2 linked regions of the Heyndrickxia acidicola genome follow. The protein of the gene in region 1 interacts with the protein of each later gene in a pairwise test. Links are inferred from orthologs where the notes say so. Each region holds a gene or a part of one and is shown in the gene's direction. Other genes may lie near its edges.

Region 1 (3,000 bases):
TTTTTGCCATTCTTTAACACCTCCTCTTCATTATCATGCCTTAATCGCTTAATAATATGCCCTTATCTTCCGTGTTTTTGTCTGGATGCATCCGCTTCAATGGTACCCGTTTCTTTTGTTGTTGTACCTTGTCCTTTTACTTTAGAAGCACTTAAACCAGTTTTGGATGGATCTTTTTTTACTTTTGCCATTTAGGGGCCTCCTTTTACTTGACTATTTAAAAGAAAGTGTTGCACTGGAGAAACTTAAAAAGCTAATCTTATCTTTTTGTTTTTACCTTGAAAGTATGTATCTTTGAGTAAATTGCTTTTATCTTTAGTTTGTATAAGCCATTTAAGCACAAATGAATACTAGGGAATCTTATGTTATATTTAACATATGGAAATTGGAAAGGATGTTTTACGTATGGCAAAAAGTGTAGTAATTGCTGAAAAACCTTCAGTAGCACGTGATATAGCGCGTGTACTGAATTGCAATAAAAATGGAAATGGATATTTTGAAGGAGATAAGTATATTGTAACATGGGCGCTTGGGCACTTAGTCACATTAGCGGACCCTGAAAGTTACGATATCAAATATAAAACGTGGAAATTAGAAGATCTGCCTATGATGCCGGAGCATTTGAAATTAACCGTAATCAAGCAGACAGGAAAACAATTCAATACGGTTAAAAGCCAGTTGTCAAGAAAGGACGTACATGAAATTATTGTGGCTACTGATGCCGGGAGAGAGGGAGAATTAGTCGCACGCTGGATTATAGATAAAGCGAAAGTCCAAAAGCCGATGAAAAGGCTGTGGATTTCTTCTGTTACAGATAAAGCGATTAAAGAAGGCTTCTCACAATTAAAAAACGGAAAAGCTTATGAAAACTTGTATGCCTCCGCTGTAGCTCGTTCAGAAGCGGATTGGTATATCGGTCTTAATGCAACGCGCGCCCTCACAACTCGATTTAATGCACAGCTTAACTGTGGACGTGTACAGACACCTACCGTTGCAATTATTGCTTCGAGAGAAGACGAAATTAAGCATTTCAAACCGCAAACCTATTATGGAATTGAGGCTAAAACAACAAATAACCTAACCTTGGCCTGGATTGATTCTAACGGCAATAGACGAAGTTTTAATAAAGACAAGATCGAAGCTATCATAAAGAAATTGGGAACACAAAATGCAGCCGTTGAAGAAATTGAGAAAAAAACAAAGAAAACCGTTTCTCCGGGTCTTTATGATTTAACAGAGCTTCAACGTGATGCCAATAACATTTTTGGCTATTCTGCGAAAGAAACGTTGAACATCATGCAAAAGCTTTACGAACAGCATAAAGTTTTAACGTATCCGCGTACCGATTCAAGGTTCATTTCCTCAGATATCGTTGGTACGTTACAAGAGCGCTTAAAAGCGTGCGGAGCGGGTGAATATCGATCTTTGGTAAATAAGATTTTGAAAAAGCCTCTTAAAATCACAAAAGGGTTCGTTGATGATACAAAAGTTTCTGACCATCACGCTATCATTCCAACAGAAAGCTATGTGAATGTATCTGCATTTACTGATAGGGAAAGGAAAATATATGATTTGGTGGTAAAACGGTTCCTATCCGTATTATTCCCTGCATTCGAATATGATCAATTGACCCTTCATGCGAAAATTGGGGAGGAAACCTTTGTTGCCAGAGGAAAAAATATTTTGTCTATGGGCTGGAAGGAAGTTTATGAAAATCGATTTGACGATGACGATACAGCAGATGATCTAAAAGAACAAATTCTGCCCCGAATTGAAAAAGGAGATAGCTTACAGGTAAAGCTCATTGCGCAAACAACCGGTCAAACAAATCCTCCTGCTCGATTTAATGAAGCCACATTGCTTTCTGCAATGGAAAATCCAACGAAGTATATGAATACACAAAATAAACAGCTTGCAGATACATTAAAATCTACAGGGGGGCTGGGCACTGTAGCAACGCGTGCAGACATCATTGATAAGCTGTTTAATTCTTTTTTGATCGAAAAACGAGGAAAAGACATTCATATTACGTCAAAAGGCAGACAATTGCTTGATTTAGTACCAGAAGAGTTGAAATCCCCTATGCTCACAGCCGAATGGGAACAGAAGCTTGAATTGATAGCAAAAGGGAAGCTTAAAAAAGAAGTATTTATCAATGAAATAAAGCAGTATACAATAGAAATTGTTTCCGAAATAAAATCAAGCGATAAAAAGTATAAGCATGATAACCTGTCAACAAAGTGTTGTCCTGAATGCGGAAAACCAATGCTTGAGGTAAACGGAAAAAAAGGCAAGATGCTTGTTTGTCAAGATCGTGAATGCGGTTATCGAAAAAATGTGGCCCGCCTTACCAATGCCCGCTGTCCTCAATGCATGAAAAAGCTGGAGCTCCGTGGAGAAGGGGAAGGCCAAATTTTTGCCTGTAAGTGCGGGTATCGCGAGAAGCTGTCTGCCTTTGAAAAACGCCGAAAAAGCGAATCAAATGGAAAAGTATCGAAACGAGAGGTTCAAAAGTATTTAAATAAGCAGCAAAATAAGGAAGAACCATTAAATAATGCATTTGCTGAAGCATTTAAAAATTTAAAATTAGACTAATGTAAAAAGGAGCCGAACAGGCTCCTTTTGTGTGAAAAAATAAGGCATAAAAGCTTAAGCGATAGCTTTTATTCGTAATACTATCAGGAGAATGGAACATTCTTGCTTTTTGGGTAATATGTTTTCTTATGCTGCGGCTTCCTCATTGGTTTTTTTGATAACATTTCAAGCAAATAAGGAGAACCGTCAGGATTATGCTTTTGCAATAACTCAAAGGTGGATCTTGTATCACTGTCTGCTCTATGGGCGTGTACATTGTGTATACCATGGCCATGAAGCAAAGTATTTAGTTTTTTATTAGCATATCCGTACTCCTTCCATTTAATATTCCGCATAGAACAATACCATTTTCTTTCTGTGAGCTCGGGCATCAGTTCAATTAAAAAGCTGCGGTCAAAAGAAGCG
Region 2 (4,680 bases), 590 kb from region 1 along the record:
GCACTCCGTTTTGAAGTTTTAATGGGCTTAGCGACAATTGTAGCCCTGTTTTATGATGTGTTTTTCATTATCGCCATTTTCAGCTTAACAAGGCTTGAAGTGGATCTTAATTTCATTGCAGCCGTATTGACTATTGCAGGTTACTCCATTAATGATACGATCGTTACCTTCGACCGTATCCGGGAAAACCTAAGGAAGAAGGGACGGATTAAAACAGAAGATGAACTGGCAGATGTCGTAAATAAATCGATTCGCCAGACACTTACTCGTTCAGTCAATACTGTCCTGACGGTAGTCATCACAACACTGGCTATTCTGATTTTCGGAAGCAGTTCTCTTACGAATTTTGCTATTGCTTTGCTCATCGGGTTAATTTCTGGTACTTATTCGTCCATCTTTATTGCTTCGCAGCTTTGGTTTGTTTGGAAGCGAAAGCAGCTTAGAAAGAACGGACCGATAAAAACCGTTAAAGAAAAAAGAAAATGGTCAGACGAGCCTCAAGTATAATGGATGTAAAGCCACAGATCTTAAAAATGATCTGTGGTTTTTTATGGATTTGTTAAATGAGATACGAGCAGTTTTCAACATAGAATTTTACCGATTATTGCTCTGTTGAAAGGATTAGGATTTTAATAAGAGGATTATTATACATCATTGGAGGGTATATATTAAAAATGTTTCTACTCTAAAGGCAGCTGTGTGCAGGGGAACGTACCTTTGCATAAGATTTCAAAGTGAGTGGAATTTTACAAATAATAATGGATTTGAGCTGCATTTGATAAAGGGAGTGTGTTAGTGTGAGAATCCAATGGTCTATTTTTCTTGGAATTGTCTTTGCTTTTTTAATTGCTATTTTTGCGGTCATAAATGTAGATTCAGTAAAGGTCCATTATTTATTTGGAACAGCCCAATGGCCTTTGGTTTTAGTTATACTGGGTTCTGTTGTGACAGGAGCAATCATTATAGGGGCTGTTGGGTTTGTGAAAATGTATTCTTTAAGGCTTCAAAATAAACGGCTTGAAGAAGAACTCAAACAACTGCGGACCAGAGTCGGTTTGCCAGGAAAGAAGCCTGAAACTGATATGGAGGAAAGCTCATTTCAAAAAACAGTACCAGATTCGCCAGATACGCCTGATTCCCCAGCACATTAAGACGGAGCAAAGCCCCCTTGCTTCGTCTTTTTCAATTGTATAGGCTCTTTTCTAAAAAATTGTTGCTATTTGGCACAAAACTGATTTTAAAAAACAAAGTACCGTATTAAAACTTTTGTACAGTATACGAAAAGATGCCGAGAAGACCGACAATATACGGATTGATCTTTGTTCTTAAGCACCGTTCTATGCGAAAACAGCCATTAGATAAGAAGATGACAGTTGAACATGAACCATGTATAATGGAGAGGTTGAAGAGGTGGGCATATGTTAAAGTCAAAAACCCGTTGGAAAGTTACAGAAGCTGAATCCAGCGCCTTGGAAGAATTGGCTGCAAAGGTAAATATCACTCCGTTGGTTGCAGGTTTATTAATAAACCGCGGCATAACAGACCCTGAGGCCGCACGGGCTTTTTTATTTGATCAGAAAAAAGAATTTCATGATCCTTTTTTGCTTCAAGACATGAAGGAAGCAGTTGAAAGAATAAAATTTGCTATTGAAAAAAAAGAACCCATCCTTGTTTTTGGGGATTATGATGCGGATGGTGTCAGCAGTACTACTGTTCTGATGAGTGTGTTGACAGATTTAGGTGCAGACACAGAGTTCTACATACCAAATCGTTTCACCGAAGGGTATGGGCCGAATGAACCTGCTTTCCGCCATGCAGCAGAATCTGGAAAAAAACTGATTATCACTGTCGACACAGGTATTGCTGCCGTCCACGAAGCGCAAGTAGCCAAGGAACTGGGAATGGATCTAATTATTACAGATCACCATGAACCGGGGCCGGTGCTCCCGGAAGCTCTTGCAATTGTACATCCAAAGCATCCTGAAGGCCGTTATCCCTTTCATGAATTGGCTGGAGTGGGTGTTGCCTTTAAGCTGGCGCATGCTTTGTACGGATTTGTTCCTGACCATCTTCTGGATGTCGTGACCATTGGGACAGTTGCAGATCTTGTCCCATTAATCGGTGAAAATCGAACATTGGTTAAGGCGGGATTAAAGCAGCTTGCCAAAACAGAGCGACCTGGTATTCAGGCTTTATGCAAGGTTACTGGAACAGAGCTGACGGAAGTCAGCGAGGAAACGATTGGATTCGTTCTAGCTCCCCGCCTGAATGCAGCCGGAAGGCTGGATAGTGCGGATCCTGCAGTCGAATTATTGATGAGTACAGATATGGAAGATGCTGTTGAATTAGCAAAGCAAATTGATGCCATGAATAAGGAAAGGCAAGCCATTGTCAATGATATGACAACGGAAGCAATTGAAATGGTTGAAAGCCAATACCCCACTGACCAAAACAGAGTACTTGTCATTGGCAAGGAAGGGTGGAATCCCGGGGTAGTTGGAATTGTTGCCTCCAGACTGGTTGAGAAATTCTACCGGCCCACTATTGTATTAAGCTTTGATTTAGAATTGAATAAAGCAAAAGGGTCTGCGAGAAGCATTGCAGGTTTTAATTTATTTGAGCATTTAAGTACTTGCCGCGAGCTCCTTCCTCATTTTGGAGGACATCCAATGGCAGCCGGTATGACTTTGTCTATAGATGATGTTGAAGAATTAAGGAATCGCATGAATAAGATTGCCTTTGAAGTATTGAAGAAAGAAGATTTGATTCCGGTCACTGAAATAGACGCGGTAATAAAGCTCGAAGACATTCATTTAGAGGCTTTACGGGAACTGGATATGCTTGCTCCATATGGAACAGCCAACCCTAAACCAAAGGTCGTCATTGAAAGGGTGCCAATTAAACAATTAAGGAAAATTGGCGCGGGTGATAAACATTTGAAAGTGAGCTTTGGTCAGGACGGCGCGATATTGGATGGAATAGGCTTTGGCATGGGGGAGTTCGCAGATCATATCTCTCCGATTTCTGAAGCTTCCGTTATGGGGGAGCTTGCTATTAATGAGTGGAATAATATCCGGAAACCCCAAATCTTTATGAAGGATATAACGGTGCAGGATTGGCAGCTCTTTGATATACGAGGCATAAAGCAATGGAAAAAATGGGTTTCAACCATTCCAAAAACAGAAAGCCAATTTATCCTGTTTCAGGAACGTTCATTGGAGACATTCAAGCAGGCACTGGAGGGCTTTCCGTTTTACCATATTCGGGACAAGGACGAAGCAAGTAAGCACGACATTGACGGCAAAGCAATCGTCCTTTTTGATTTGCCTTCAGATGAATCGCTTCTTCACCTTTTGGTAAAGGGGAAAAAACCAGAACGGATTTATGCCTTTTTTCATCATGAACAGGATCACTTTTTCAGTACATTTCCTACAAGAGAGCATTTCAAATGGTATTATGGCTTTCTCGCTAAACGGAAATCGTTTGACCTGATTCGTTATGGAGATCAGCTGGCTGCTTATAAAGGATGGTCTCGTGAAACGGTAGATTTTATTTCACAGGTGTTTTTTGAACTAGATTTTGTTACAATAAAGGATGGGCTTATTTCAATTCATCCTGTAAAATCAAAACGGGATTTGTCTGAATCGACTGCATATCAAAAAAAAGAAGCACAATTTAAACTAGAAAATGAATTATTATATTCATCTTATCAAGATTTAAAAAGATGGTTTGATGAAAGGATTCAATGGTCTGTTAAACATGAGGAGGAAGTAAGATAATGGATTTAAAGAAATATATTACAATTGTTCCAGATTGGCCAAAAGAAGGCATTATTTTTAAGGATATCACAACATTAATGGATAACGGTGATGCATACCGTTATGCAACAGACCAAATTGTTGAATATGCGAAAGAAAAAGAAATTGATCTTGTTGTTGGACCTGAAGCACGAGGCTTTATCATTGGGTGCCCGGTTGCTTACGCACTTGGTGTTGGTTTTGCACCAGTCCGTAAAGAAGGAAAGCTGCCTAGAGAAACCATTAAAGTACAATATGGCCTTGAATACGGAAGCGATGTCTTAACAATTCATAAAGATGCAATAAAGCCTGGTCAGCGCGTTCTTATAACAGATGACCTATTAGCGACAGGCGGAACAATTGAAGCCACTATCCAGCTTGTTGAAGAGCTTGGCGGAGTGGTAGCAGGTATCGCGTTCCTAATCGAGCTTGAGGAGCTTAACGGCAAGGATAAGCTGAAGGGCTACGATGTTCTGACTTTAATGACATTTTAATGCGTACTCTTGATGCTTGCCAGGTATGTAAAAAAGAAGCACTCTCCTAGAGTGCTTTTTTACATAGCATCTATCGCCTGCTTTTTCGTGAAATGGGGACCCGGCATGAACTGGACTAAGCATTTGGATTGTTAAGGCTGGCATAGATTGTAGCTTTATGTATATTGGATGATTCCGTATGTTGTCTGTCATTGTGGCATCTTTTCGTAAGCTATTCAAAAGTATTAAACTGAACCTGGATTTTTAATCATTTTTTCTAGCAACAAAGATTACGAAAAGAGCCTTTTTTTATAAGCTTATTGTTTTTTTGCTCCTATATATTCCAGATTTCGGAAGAATAAGGCGCAAAAAATAAAAAATTGGCGAATTACTTTACATTAATGAGATTT

What was found. The genes of interacting proteins can lie anywhere in the genome.
Region 2: the proteins of A5N88_RS03775 (region 1) and recJ interact in binary tests that used the Escherichia coli proteins (3 or more experiments, as listed by UniProt). The link is inferred for Heyndrickxia acidicola from one-to-one orthologs.

What each region holds. Positions count from the first base shown.
Region 1 is NZ_KV440953.1:810,678-813,677, forward strand. It holds A5N88_RS03775 (DNA topoisomerase III), read left to right. Parts: upstream 1-405; coding sequence 406-2,595; downstream 2,596-3,000. Other genes in the region: A5N88_RS03770 (YkuS family protein), read right to left, coding at 1-10; A5N88_RS24060 (YuzL family protein), read right to left, coding at 63-191; A5N88_RS03780 (exonuclease domain-containing protein), read right to left, coding at 2,679-3,000.
Region 2 is NZ_KV440953.1:217,510-222,189, forward strand. The notes cover bases 1,098-4,098. They hold recJ (single-stranded-DNA-specific exonuclease RecJ), read left to right. Parts: upstream 1,098-1,418; coding sequence 1,419-3,779; downstream 3,780-4,098. Other genes in these bases: A5N88_RS00925 (LapA family protein), read left to right, coding at 1,098-1,151; A5N88_RS00935 (adenine phosphoribosyltransferase), read left to right, coding at 3,779-4,098. Also shown: protein translocase subunit SecDF, read left to right, coding at 1-507; more of A5N88_RS00925, read left to right, coding at 798-1,097; more of A5N88_RS00935, read left to right, coding at 4,099-4,291. UniProt on the Escherichia coli protein: Single-stranded-DNA-specific exonuclease.